DNA from 3 places in the Blautia sp. AF32-4BH genome. Region 3 is predicted to be linked to each of the others. Evidence: riboswitches for the same ligand, from Rfam matches in the RefSeq annotation. Region 3 holds a riboswitch; each other region holds the start of a gene.
What was found. A riboswitch is a leader RNA that binds a small molecule or an ion and turns the genes downstream of it on or off. The one in region 3 is predicted to bind thiamine pyrophosphate.
Positions count from the first base shown of each region.

Region 1: it holds a riboswitch for thiamine pyrophosphate, as region 3 does, so the genes downstream of both, DWZ44_RS01735 (TenA family protein) here and DWZ44_RS12740 (energy-coupled thiamine transporter ThiT) in region 3, are expected to answer to the same signal.
Region 2: it holds a riboswitch for thiamine pyrophosphate, as region 3 does, so the genes downstream of both, thiM (hydroxyethylthiazole kinase) here and DWZ44_RS12740 (energy-coupled thiamine transporter ThiT) in region 3, are expected to answer to the same signal.

Region 1 covers NZ_QTVL01000001.1:366,832-370,106, reverse strand. The annotation lists gene thiE (thiamine phosphate synthase) at 1-105, opposite strand, end outside; gene thiD (bifunctional hydroxymethylpyrimidine kinase/phosphomethylpyrimidine kinase) at 117-920, opposite strand; gene DWZ44_RS01735 (TenA family protein) at 917-1,591, opposite strand; TPP riboswitch at 1,816-1,915, opposite strand; gene DWZ44_RS01730 (transposon-transfer assisting family protein) at 2,125-2,325, opposite strand; gene DWZ44_RS01725 (LPD25 domain-containing protein) at 2,329-3,275, opposite strand, start outside.
Region 2 covers NZ_QTVL01000002.1:45,202-48,476, reverse strand. The annotation lists gene thiE (thiamine phosphate synthase) at 1-641, opposite strand, end outside; gene thiM (hydroxyethylthiazole kinase) at 628-1,449, opposite strand; TPP riboswitch at 1,576-1,687, opposite strand; gene DWZ44_RS02975 (response regulator) at 1,844-2,017, shown strand; gene DWZ44_RS02970 (Gfo/Idh/MocA family protein) at 2,079-3,056, opposite strand; gene DWZ44_RS02965 (ketopantoate reductase family protein) at 3,078-3,275, opposite strand, start outside.
Region 3 covers NZ_QTVL01000010.1:38,501-41,775, reverse strand. The annotation lists gene DWZ44_RS12750 (hypothetical protein) at 1-257, shown strand, start outside; gene DWZ44_RS12745 (SpoIIIAH-like family protein) at 271-990, shown strand; gene DWZ44_RS12740 (energy-coupled thiamine transporter ThiT) at 1,062-1,730, opposite strand; TPP riboswitch at 1,796-1,905, opposite strand; gene DWZ44_RS12735 (DUF4867 family protein) at 2,058-2,675, shown strand; gene DWZ44_RS12730 (L-fucose/L-arabinose isomerase family protein) at 2,785-3,275, shown strand, end outside.

The DNA.
Region 1 (3,275 bases), on a different contig from region 3:
CATTGTGCAGCCTCCTAAAATTGCCTGTTCTACCGCTTCTGTCAGGCTATCGCAGCTCATTAGTTGACGATCAGTAACAAGATAAAGTGTATAATCAAAGTTCATTTTGCACCTGCCTATTCTTTAGATAAACCATGCTGATACAATTCGTAGAAATGGTGCGTCGGGCCACAGCCTTTTCCAATCGCAAGAGAGTGTTCGATTGCCATTGTGACATAAGCCTTTGCAGATTCGACTGCAAGCGGAACACTTTTTCCCTTTGCAAGCTGGGAAGCGATTGCAGAAGAAAAGGTACAGCCTGTCCCATGAGTATTTTTCGTATCAATGCGGGATGTTTCAAAATGGTAGAAATTTTCTCCATCAAATAGGACATCAACAGCATTTCCTATATGATGTCCACCCTTGACAACAATCGCCTTACAACCCATGGCATATATTTTTCTTGCGGCAGCCTCCATATCTGAAACTGTGGAAATCTGCATATCCGCTATTTTCTCTGCCTCTGGAATATTCGGAGTAAGTACATCGGCCAGTGGAATTACTGTGTCTATCAAGGTGGAAACCGCCGTAGGATTCATCAATGGGCAGCCATTTTTGGCATACATAACCGGGTCGATTACGACATTTTGGGGCTTATATTGTAATAGTTTCTTTGCCACCGCTTTCATACATTCTGGTGTAGAAAGCATACCGATTTTTACTGCGTCCACTTCAATATCTTCAAATACGGCGTCAATCTGTTTTTCAATCATATCCGGGGTAATATCTTGGATGTCGATAACACGGCTGGTGTTCTCTGCAACAACAGAAACAATAACACTCATTCCAAATACACCGTGAGCAGAAAAAGTTTTCAAATCAGCCTGAATACCTGCACCTCCGCTGCAATCTGATCCGGCAATGGACAATACTTTTTTCATTTTGCATTTTCCTCCATTCTCTCGTTCCGATAGGCCATCTTCCAAAAAGCAAGCTCTAACAAACTTGCTTTTTCAAAAATATCAGCCAGATACTTTTTATTTGCTACTGATAACCCGGCACATTTATGCTCTGCAAAAGCAGACCATTCTTTGCAGCTTTCTGCATATTGTTCATCCGCATAATCTTTGATAAAGTCCCAATATCTTGACTGTCTGCTTGTAGGAACAGCCGCCAATTTGCGGAATATATAGCTGTAACTTAGCATACAGGGAAGAACCGCCATTAAAATTTCTTCATTCTTTCCATGTGACGCAATCTCAAACATGAAATCAATGTAATTTTGATTTTCAGGCAAAGGGGCGATCAGTTCAATATCATCATCTGTTATGCAAAATTGCTTTAGATAATCCAGCCGCACTTCCGATTCCGTATCATTTACAAAGTTCAGCATGGAGTAGTAAAGCTGAATTTCTCTTAATGTAGCAGCATGAAAAATTGCCTTTCCGTATATGCGGGCATAGTTTTTCAGATAGATACTATCCTGAATCATATATCTCTTGAATTTTTCAAGAGGTAGCTTTCCAGTTTGCACTTCCTGCACAAATGGGGTAGCTGCACATTCTTCCCAAATGGGGATGTTGTGGGTTAAGATGTCTTTCATAAATGCCATGTTTGATCCTCCTAAGATAAAAAAATAGAGCCTCTAAAACAATTAGAAGCTCTTTCAGACGCAATACGAGCGTAAGAAATTGCTTCCCTACGCCGGTATTAGCCGACAGGTCCAGAGGTCAGGTCTTACCTTTTTCAACTTGTTCAGTTCCCTCGCAAACACATATCATATCTTATTCAATTAAAAAAGGACATTCCCAAAACAGAGAATGTCCAAAAAATACGAATCTGTATTCTTCAGCTCCCTGCGTTGGTATTAGCCAACAGGTTCAAAGGGTCAGGTTTTAACCTTCTCAACTACAAGGTAGTCCCCCTGCTTGAGTATTATTATAGTTAAGAAGTCCCCAAAAGTCAAGTCTACGCATTTAGGGCGGTAAAAGTCCACGGAAATCAAGGGTTTTTCCGCATGGTCGGCAGGCAGGTGGATAAAGTTATCCTGTTCCCCTCAAAACGGGGTTCTAAATGCGGGAAAATGGACAAAAAAAGAAGCGCCGGACGCAGAGGCTTTGACAGCCCCCGCACCCGGCGTTTTGCTTATTCGTCTGTGAAGTGGAACCGCTGCGCCGCAAAGTCGGCGTCGCTCATGGCGTCCAGCTTATCGGCGGTCTGACAGGCCAGCACCGCCATTTCCTTGTCCATGTCCGGCAAAGCTGCCCGGAGATTTGCCGCCGTCTTGCGGCGGTCGGCGTTGTGGTACAGACAGATCAGGTTTTCTTCTTCCACGGTGAAATACATTCCTCATACCTCCATTTCTTTTGATTTTTCCCGCGCCGGGGGTTTCTTTTTCTGTTCCTCCTTGGCGGCGGCAAGCTGCGCCCGGATGGACGGTTTCTTTTGCTTCTGCGTCGTCTTTCGGGTCTGCTTGGGCTTTTTGGCCTCCGCCTTGGCTGCCTCGGCCACATCCAAAAGGGAAATCTGTTCCCCGGCTTTTGCCCTTGCTTCCAGTTCCTCCATAGACGGGGCATTGTTCATCATGCCATCGATCATGTTGTAGTTCTGCTCGGTGGACATTTCCGCCGTCTTGATATGGCTTTCCTGCTGGGCGGGGATGGCAAAGGCCCTTGTGCCGTTTGCCATAATAAGATACCTGCCGTCCTCCGACTGGTGGTGGAATCCATACCCGGCGGCCTCCATCTGTTCCCGGCTCCTGTCGGTCAGATAGAAACGGCCCCTTGGCGTCTGGATTTGTTCGCCGGTCATGCACTCGTCCGGCGTGAGCTGCTTTTCCGGCTGGGCGAAAAACTCCGGCACCTGCCGGTAGTCGGCCCCCTCGTCCACATAGTAGGCAGTCTGTTTCCCATCCTGCCGGAACACCACAATATCCCCCGTAGAGAGGGAATGTCCCTTGTAATCGGAGGGATGTTCTATGTTGAAGCGGCGGTAAATCTCGTCCAGTGTGGTGTCCTTGTCCAGCGGCGCGGTGTAGACAAGCTGATAATTCTTCCTGTCCACCGAAAGCCCGTCCGCCTGCAAGTCCTCATAGGAACGATAGCGGAAGTCGCGCCCCTCTGGGCCGGGCGGCACTTGGTAGATGGAAAAGTTGGGCTGCGCTGGTGCTTCATAATCAGAGGCAACATATTCCTCCACCGTCAGCCCGGCAGCGGCGGCCTCCTGTTCCAGCTCTGCCTCGATCTGTTTTTTGTAGTCCTGCAAGTTCTGGTCGAAATCGGCAAGCTGCGGCGGCT
Region 2 (3,275 bases), on a different contig from region 3:
TTGTTTTCCAGCATGCGCAGAGTCTGTTCTTTCAGATCCTTCGTTGCGGAAACAATGTCTTTCTGTGCAAAAATGGCACTGATGACGGCGATGCCGCAGATGCCGCTGCCGGAAAGCTCCGTCACGTTATCGCGTGTGATGCCGCCGATGGCGATGACAGGGATTTTAACGGCATTGCAGATAGCAGTCAGCGTTTCGTGGCTGACATCCTCCGCATCCGCCTTGGAACCGGTGTGGAAGACTGCGCCGACGCCGAGGTAATCTGCCCCGCGCTGCTCGGCGAGAATGGCCTGTTCCACGGTCTGTGCCGAAACGCCGATGATCTTGTCCGGGCCAAGCTTTGCACGGACATCGCCGGCCTCCATATCACTCTGGCCGACATGAACGCCGTCCGCATCCATCTTAGCTGCGATTTCCACGTTATCGTTGATGACGAAAGGAACATGGTATGCGGCACAGAGTTTTTTCAGTTCCAGTGCCTCTTCCATAAAGTGATCCTGGTCAAGATTTTTTTCGCGGAGCTGGATAAACGTTGCGCCGCCCTGCAGAGCCTTTTCCACCTGGCTGTACAGTGTCTCGCCGTTCAGCCAGCTGCGGTCTGTCACAGCATATAAAAGCAGGCCTTTTTTATCGCACTTCATACTTTGCACCTTTCTCCAGCGTCTCGCCGTCCATGTGGTAGATGGCGTCGATGATGCGGTTCCGGTAGGTGGAGTTGCCGTCTTCCGGTTTCATATGGCTCCAGCCGATCTCGCCGGCAAGTCCCATCGCGCAGACAGCGGCAGCAGCGGCTTTTAACGGCTCGTCCGGGTTGGCAACGAGGTAAGCGGTCATCATGCCGGAGAGCTGGCAGCCTGTTCCGGTGATGCTTCCCATCTCGGCGCGTCCGTTGCGGATCACGTAGCAGGTGTCAGCATCGGCAACGAGGTCGATCGCTCCTGTGATGGCGACAACACAGTTGTGGTCTTTCGCAAAGTTTTTTGCAAAAGCAACGGCGCTGTCGAGGTTTTCGTCTGTTACTTTATCGGCAACGTCTGCGTCAACACCCTTTGTCGTTCCGCTTCCGAGTGCCAGTGTTTTGATTTCGGAAATATTTCCGCGGATGACGGTGAACGGGATTTTTTCCATCAGTCCGACTGCGGTCGAAGTACGTAAGTGGCTTGCGCCTGCGCCGACTGGATCGAGCAGGATTTTGTGGCCGAGCGAAGCTGCTTTTGCACCGGCACGGTACATGCCGTCGATGCTCGTTCTGTGCAGCGTTCCGATGTTGATGTTCAGACCGCCGCAGATGGAGGTGATATCCTCGACATCCTCCGGTTCATCGGACATGATCGGGCTTGCGCCGCATGCCAGCAGAATATTGGCGACATCGTTTACTGTAACGTAATTTGTGATGTTGTGTACGAGAGGGGTTGTTTTTCTGACATTGTCAAGACAAGTGCCTAACATAATTTTTTGTTCCTCCTGTGTGAGTATTTTTGCAGAAGCAAATTCCCTTGTGGTACTGGAAGAACCTGTTGATGATGTGTTCATAGAGATTAAAAAAGCAGATATACGTGGAGGTATATCTGCAGAAAATGTGCATATCGTATCTCCCTACGTTGGCATTACCCAAATCAGGTTCAGGGTCTAGGAGATGCATCCTACTCTCAGCCCGCTTCGCACGCGAGCTCCCCTTTGCTTTCTGCAGACAATTATATACGCATAAAAACAATTGTGCAAGAGAAAAACGGAAGATTTAAAAAAATTTCAGAAAAATAAAAAAGACATGCAAAATATTGGAAATGTAATGTTATTTGGGTTGACAGAGAAAATAATATCAGCGTAAAATGAAGTATAAAATATGCGTGGAAGTCATGGACGTGATGATGCCGCTTCCATTCCGATTTTCGCCATGAGCGCCAACGCCTTTGTTGAAGACCGGCAGGCCGCAAAAGAGGCCGGCATGGACGTGCATATCGCAAAGCCGATTGATGCGGAATTACTGAAAAAGAAAATTGCAGAGTATTGCAGGTGAAAAGAAGTGCCCCTGCCCGGCATCTGATGTGTGCCGGGCAGGGGCTTTTGATGTGCGAATCTTATTTTTCTTCCTCCGGGTACGTATAGCCCCAGGTTCTGCGGAAGGAGGTCATCAGATCCATGACGTCCTTCGTGTAGTCGAGGTGCATGGTAGATGCATCTCCATTGATGGCGCGTTCCATGTCGGCGAGCTCATAGGCGAGTGCATCGGCGTTGTCACCGGCTTTGATGATTTCGGATTCGCCGGTGGAAGCGTCTGTGATTTTTGCTTCCCAGGCACGCGGGTACTCCATGATCTCGATAAATCCGTTCTCACAGGAAACCATGCCGCGTTTCGGCTGTTTGGAGTGGAGAGAGAGCATCACACTTGCCATCTGTCCTTCCTGATTGGTGAGAAGGAGGCCGGCCTGCTCGTCCACACCGGTCGGAGCGGGCTTTACCTGGGAAAGGAGCTGATCCGGCTTAGAGTCGAAGAACCAGCGGATGAAGGAGAGTGCGTATACGCCGATATCAAGCATCGCGCCGCCTGCGAGATTCCGGTTGAAGAAACGGTTCTTCATGTTGTACTCTTTGAAACTGCCGAAGTTCATCGTGATCAGATTGACTCTGCCGAGACTGCCGGAGTCGAGAAGTTTTTTCAGCTCTTTGTAGATCGGCATATGGTAAATCGTCATTGCCTCTCCGATGATGACATCTTTTTCTTTTGCAAGCGCTATGGCCTCGTCGAGCTCGTCACTGTTCAGCGTAATCGATTTCTCAACGAGAATGTGTTTTCCATTGGCAATCGCCTCTTTCATAAAGCCAAGATGCGTGTTGTGCGGCGTCGTGATATAAATGACATCGACCTCCGGATCGGTAAACATCTCATGGAAATCATCGTAAACTTTTCCAATTCCATATTTCTCCGCAAAAGCAGCCGCCTTCTCATGGGTCCGGTTGCCGACCGCGTAAATATTCTTTCCGTTTTTCTGTAGTGCGACCGCCATTTCATTTGCAATCACACCGCATCCGAGTACAGCCCATTTGATTTCTTTCATCGTGAGATTCTCCTATCGTATCTATTTCGACCAGAGCGGTTCTTCGCTTCCGCTGTAGTCAAACCGTCCGTCGTTTTTCTCTTCCAGTGCTTTGATCATATGGTACGTAAATTCATTGTAAGGCGTTGGAATTCCAAGCTCTTTTCCCATGCGGATCAGCGCACCCGAGAACATATCAATTTCCGTATGGCGTCCCGCATCGAGATCCTGGAGCGTCGA
Region 3 (3,275 bases):
CAACGGAGGAAAACAAGAAGGGAGAGGAGACCGGAAGCGTTACATCCTCGTCGCAGGATGAGGCAACTGTCTATGAAAAGACACAGAACGGAGCCGAGACACCGTATGTGGTTTCCGAGGAGTACCCGGCGGTGCGCGGCGTGCTCGTTATCGCAGAAGGCGGGGGAAATCCGGTGACGATACAGGAGATTCAGGAGGCCGTGATGGCATTATTTCAGGTGGGCGCAAATAAGATTAAAGTAGTCAAAATGAAGTAAAGGAGTCAAATGCGTGGAAAAATTAGAACAGGAAATGAATGCACCTGAGAAAATGGCAGAGACACCATCGCCGAAAAAGACGGCCGGGAAAAAGAAAAAATTCCGGAAAAATCAGGTCATCATCACCGCCCTTGCGATCATGATCGCCGTCGCCGGATACATCAACTATGCTGACAGTACCCTGTCCACGAAGGAGAAGGCAGACGGAACCACGGCGGATGCCAGCACCGTTTTAAAAGACATCTCCAGCCTGGACACCGATATCACCGACGAGGTGGATGCCGGCACAGCAGGGGACTCGTCGCGGACCGTCACCGAAACGCCGGGAGAGGCAGTCCTTGCCGGGGCATCTACATACATGGCCCAGGCCAGAATCGACCGCGAACAGATCCGTTCCCAGAACAAAGATACCTTAAATGAAATCATCAACAACACCAATCTCTCCGAAACCGAGCGCCAGAGCGCTGTCCAGAGCATGGTGGAAATGACGGAACTCGTAGAAAAAGAGTCAGCAACTGAACTCCTCCTCGAAGCCAAAGGCTTCACCGACGTCGTTGTAAACCTGACCGGCGAAACCGCCGACATCGTCGTTCCGATGAAAGAAGTAACCGAGGAACAGCGTGCCCAGATCGAAGACATCGTAACCCGCAAAACCGGAATCGGCGTAGAAAACATCGTCATCACCCCCATGAGCTCCGCCGCCGACACAGCCGCAGAGGAGAGTGCTCAGTAAATTTTGATATCCACGTAAAAAATCCGGAAACGCAAAATCATGCGTTCCCGGATTTTTTCACGTAATTCTATTTAATTTGCACCATGTGCCGTTCTTGCAACCGTCTGCAGTGCTTTCTTCACCGGCGGCAGCGAGATCAGAATCACCGTCAGCACACCTTCAGCCAGCAGATAGCTGTAGTTGTAAATAATCGGATACAGCGCCTTTAAAGACTGCGGGAAATTCTCCGGCATATAATCCATCCAGTACAGATACCCGCCTAACGTATGGAAAAATCCCCTCGCCAGCACAGCTACAATATACCCGATCAGCAGCCCGTTTTTCTTCTTTCCAAAGAATCCGGCCACACCCAGCGCCGCAAACGCAAACACATAATCACAGCACACCTGGAACAGCGACAGCACATACGGCCCCTGGATAAACTGCAGCAGTCCATAAGCAAAACCAACGAGAATACCCGTCTTCGCCCCATACCAGTTCGCAATCAGCACAATAAACAGCATCGAAAACAACGTAACCGATCCCCCGTACGGCAACTCAAACACCTTCACATACGAAGTCACAAACGCCAGCGCCATCCCCATCGCACAAAACGCCAGCTTCCTTGCATCCATTCCCGTCCCCTTACTCTTCTGAGCAGAAAGAACCGAAGCAATCACCACCAGCGCCACCATCAGCACCACGCATCCAACATAACCGGCCGTCGTCAGTCCGCCGTCAGCAGTAACAAAAAAACTCATAAAAAAACCTCCTTCGCATTCCGCTTGGAGGGGCTCACATAAAAACACAGTCCCGAATCACCTCCGAAACCACGTTCCAGCTTCCCTACGCAGGAATTATCCCGTTCAGGTAGTGAGGGTCCGTGAGCTTATCCCTGTCCCACGTTCTCAGCCAAAGGCTCCCCTAGCGTCTTATTATTTTAACGTATTAAAGTATACCAACCTCCCCCTTATTTGTCAACCTACCCGTTTTTTCATCCAAATACATGTTGACAAGAAGTACATACAAGTGCTATATTACAATTAGTTCAATCATTAAACTAATTGTACGAAAGGAGCACCAACACAATGCAGATTCTGAAAGTAACAGACGAAGCATTCCGCCAGTACGGCAAAGTCATCAAAGACCTCGACGTCAGCGACATCATCACCGCCATGTCCGAGACCCCATGTCCCGACGACGTAGTCTACGAGCCTGCCATTGAAAGCCTCGAAGCCTGCAAAAGCGCCCAGTCCGTATCCGACAGCCTCTACGGCGGCATGCCGATCCAGATCGGCTACTGCAACGGCCACAACCATTTACTGAACGCCGTAGAATACCACCGCGACAGCGAAATCAACATCGCCGTAACCGACCTGATCCTGATCCTCGGAAAAGAACAGGACATCACCGAAGACCACACCTACGACTCATCCAAAATGGAGGCCTTCTTAATCCCGGCCGGAACCACCATTGAAGTCTACGCAACCACCCTCCACTACGCACCATGCAACGTGGCAGCCAGCGGCTTCAAATGCGTCGTAGTCCTTCCAAAAGGAACCAATACCGACATCACCCTGGAAGAAAAACACACCCCGGAAGACGACCTGCTCTTCGCCAGAAACAAATGGCTCTTAAGCCACCCGGATGCAAACATCGCTGGAAGCGTAGCAGGCATCAAAGGAGAAAACCTCTCGGTAAAATAAAACCAGAGACAAAACCAGAAATCAGAAACACTGCCCCAAAAGAGCAGTTCTGAACATAAAAAGAAACCAAAAACCAAGAAAACCAAAAAAAGGAGGATCTTCAAAAATGATCAACAATACACCGGAAATCAAATTAGGTATCGTTGCAGTAAGCCGTGACTGCTTCCCGAACAGCCTTTCCGAGAACAGAAGAAAAGCAGTCGTAAAAGCATACGACGGAGAAATCTACGAATGTCCAATCATCGTCGAGAATGAAATCGACATGATGAACGCACTCGAAGAACTGAAAAAAGCAGAGTGTGATGCACTTGTTGTATACCTTGGAAACTTCGGACCGGAGACCGAGGAAACCCTGCTTGTAAAATACTTCGACGGACCTTGCATGGTAGTAGCAGCAGCAGAAGAGACCGGCGACGACCTTGTAGGCGGACGCGGCGATGCATACTGCGGCGTTCTGAACGCAAGCTACAACCTGAAACTGCGCAACCTGCACGCATACATTCCAGAGTACCCGGTTGGCGATGCAGAAGACGTAGCAGCCATGATCAAAGATTTCGTACCGGTTGCAACTGCAGTTGTAGCTGTTAAGAACCTGAAAAT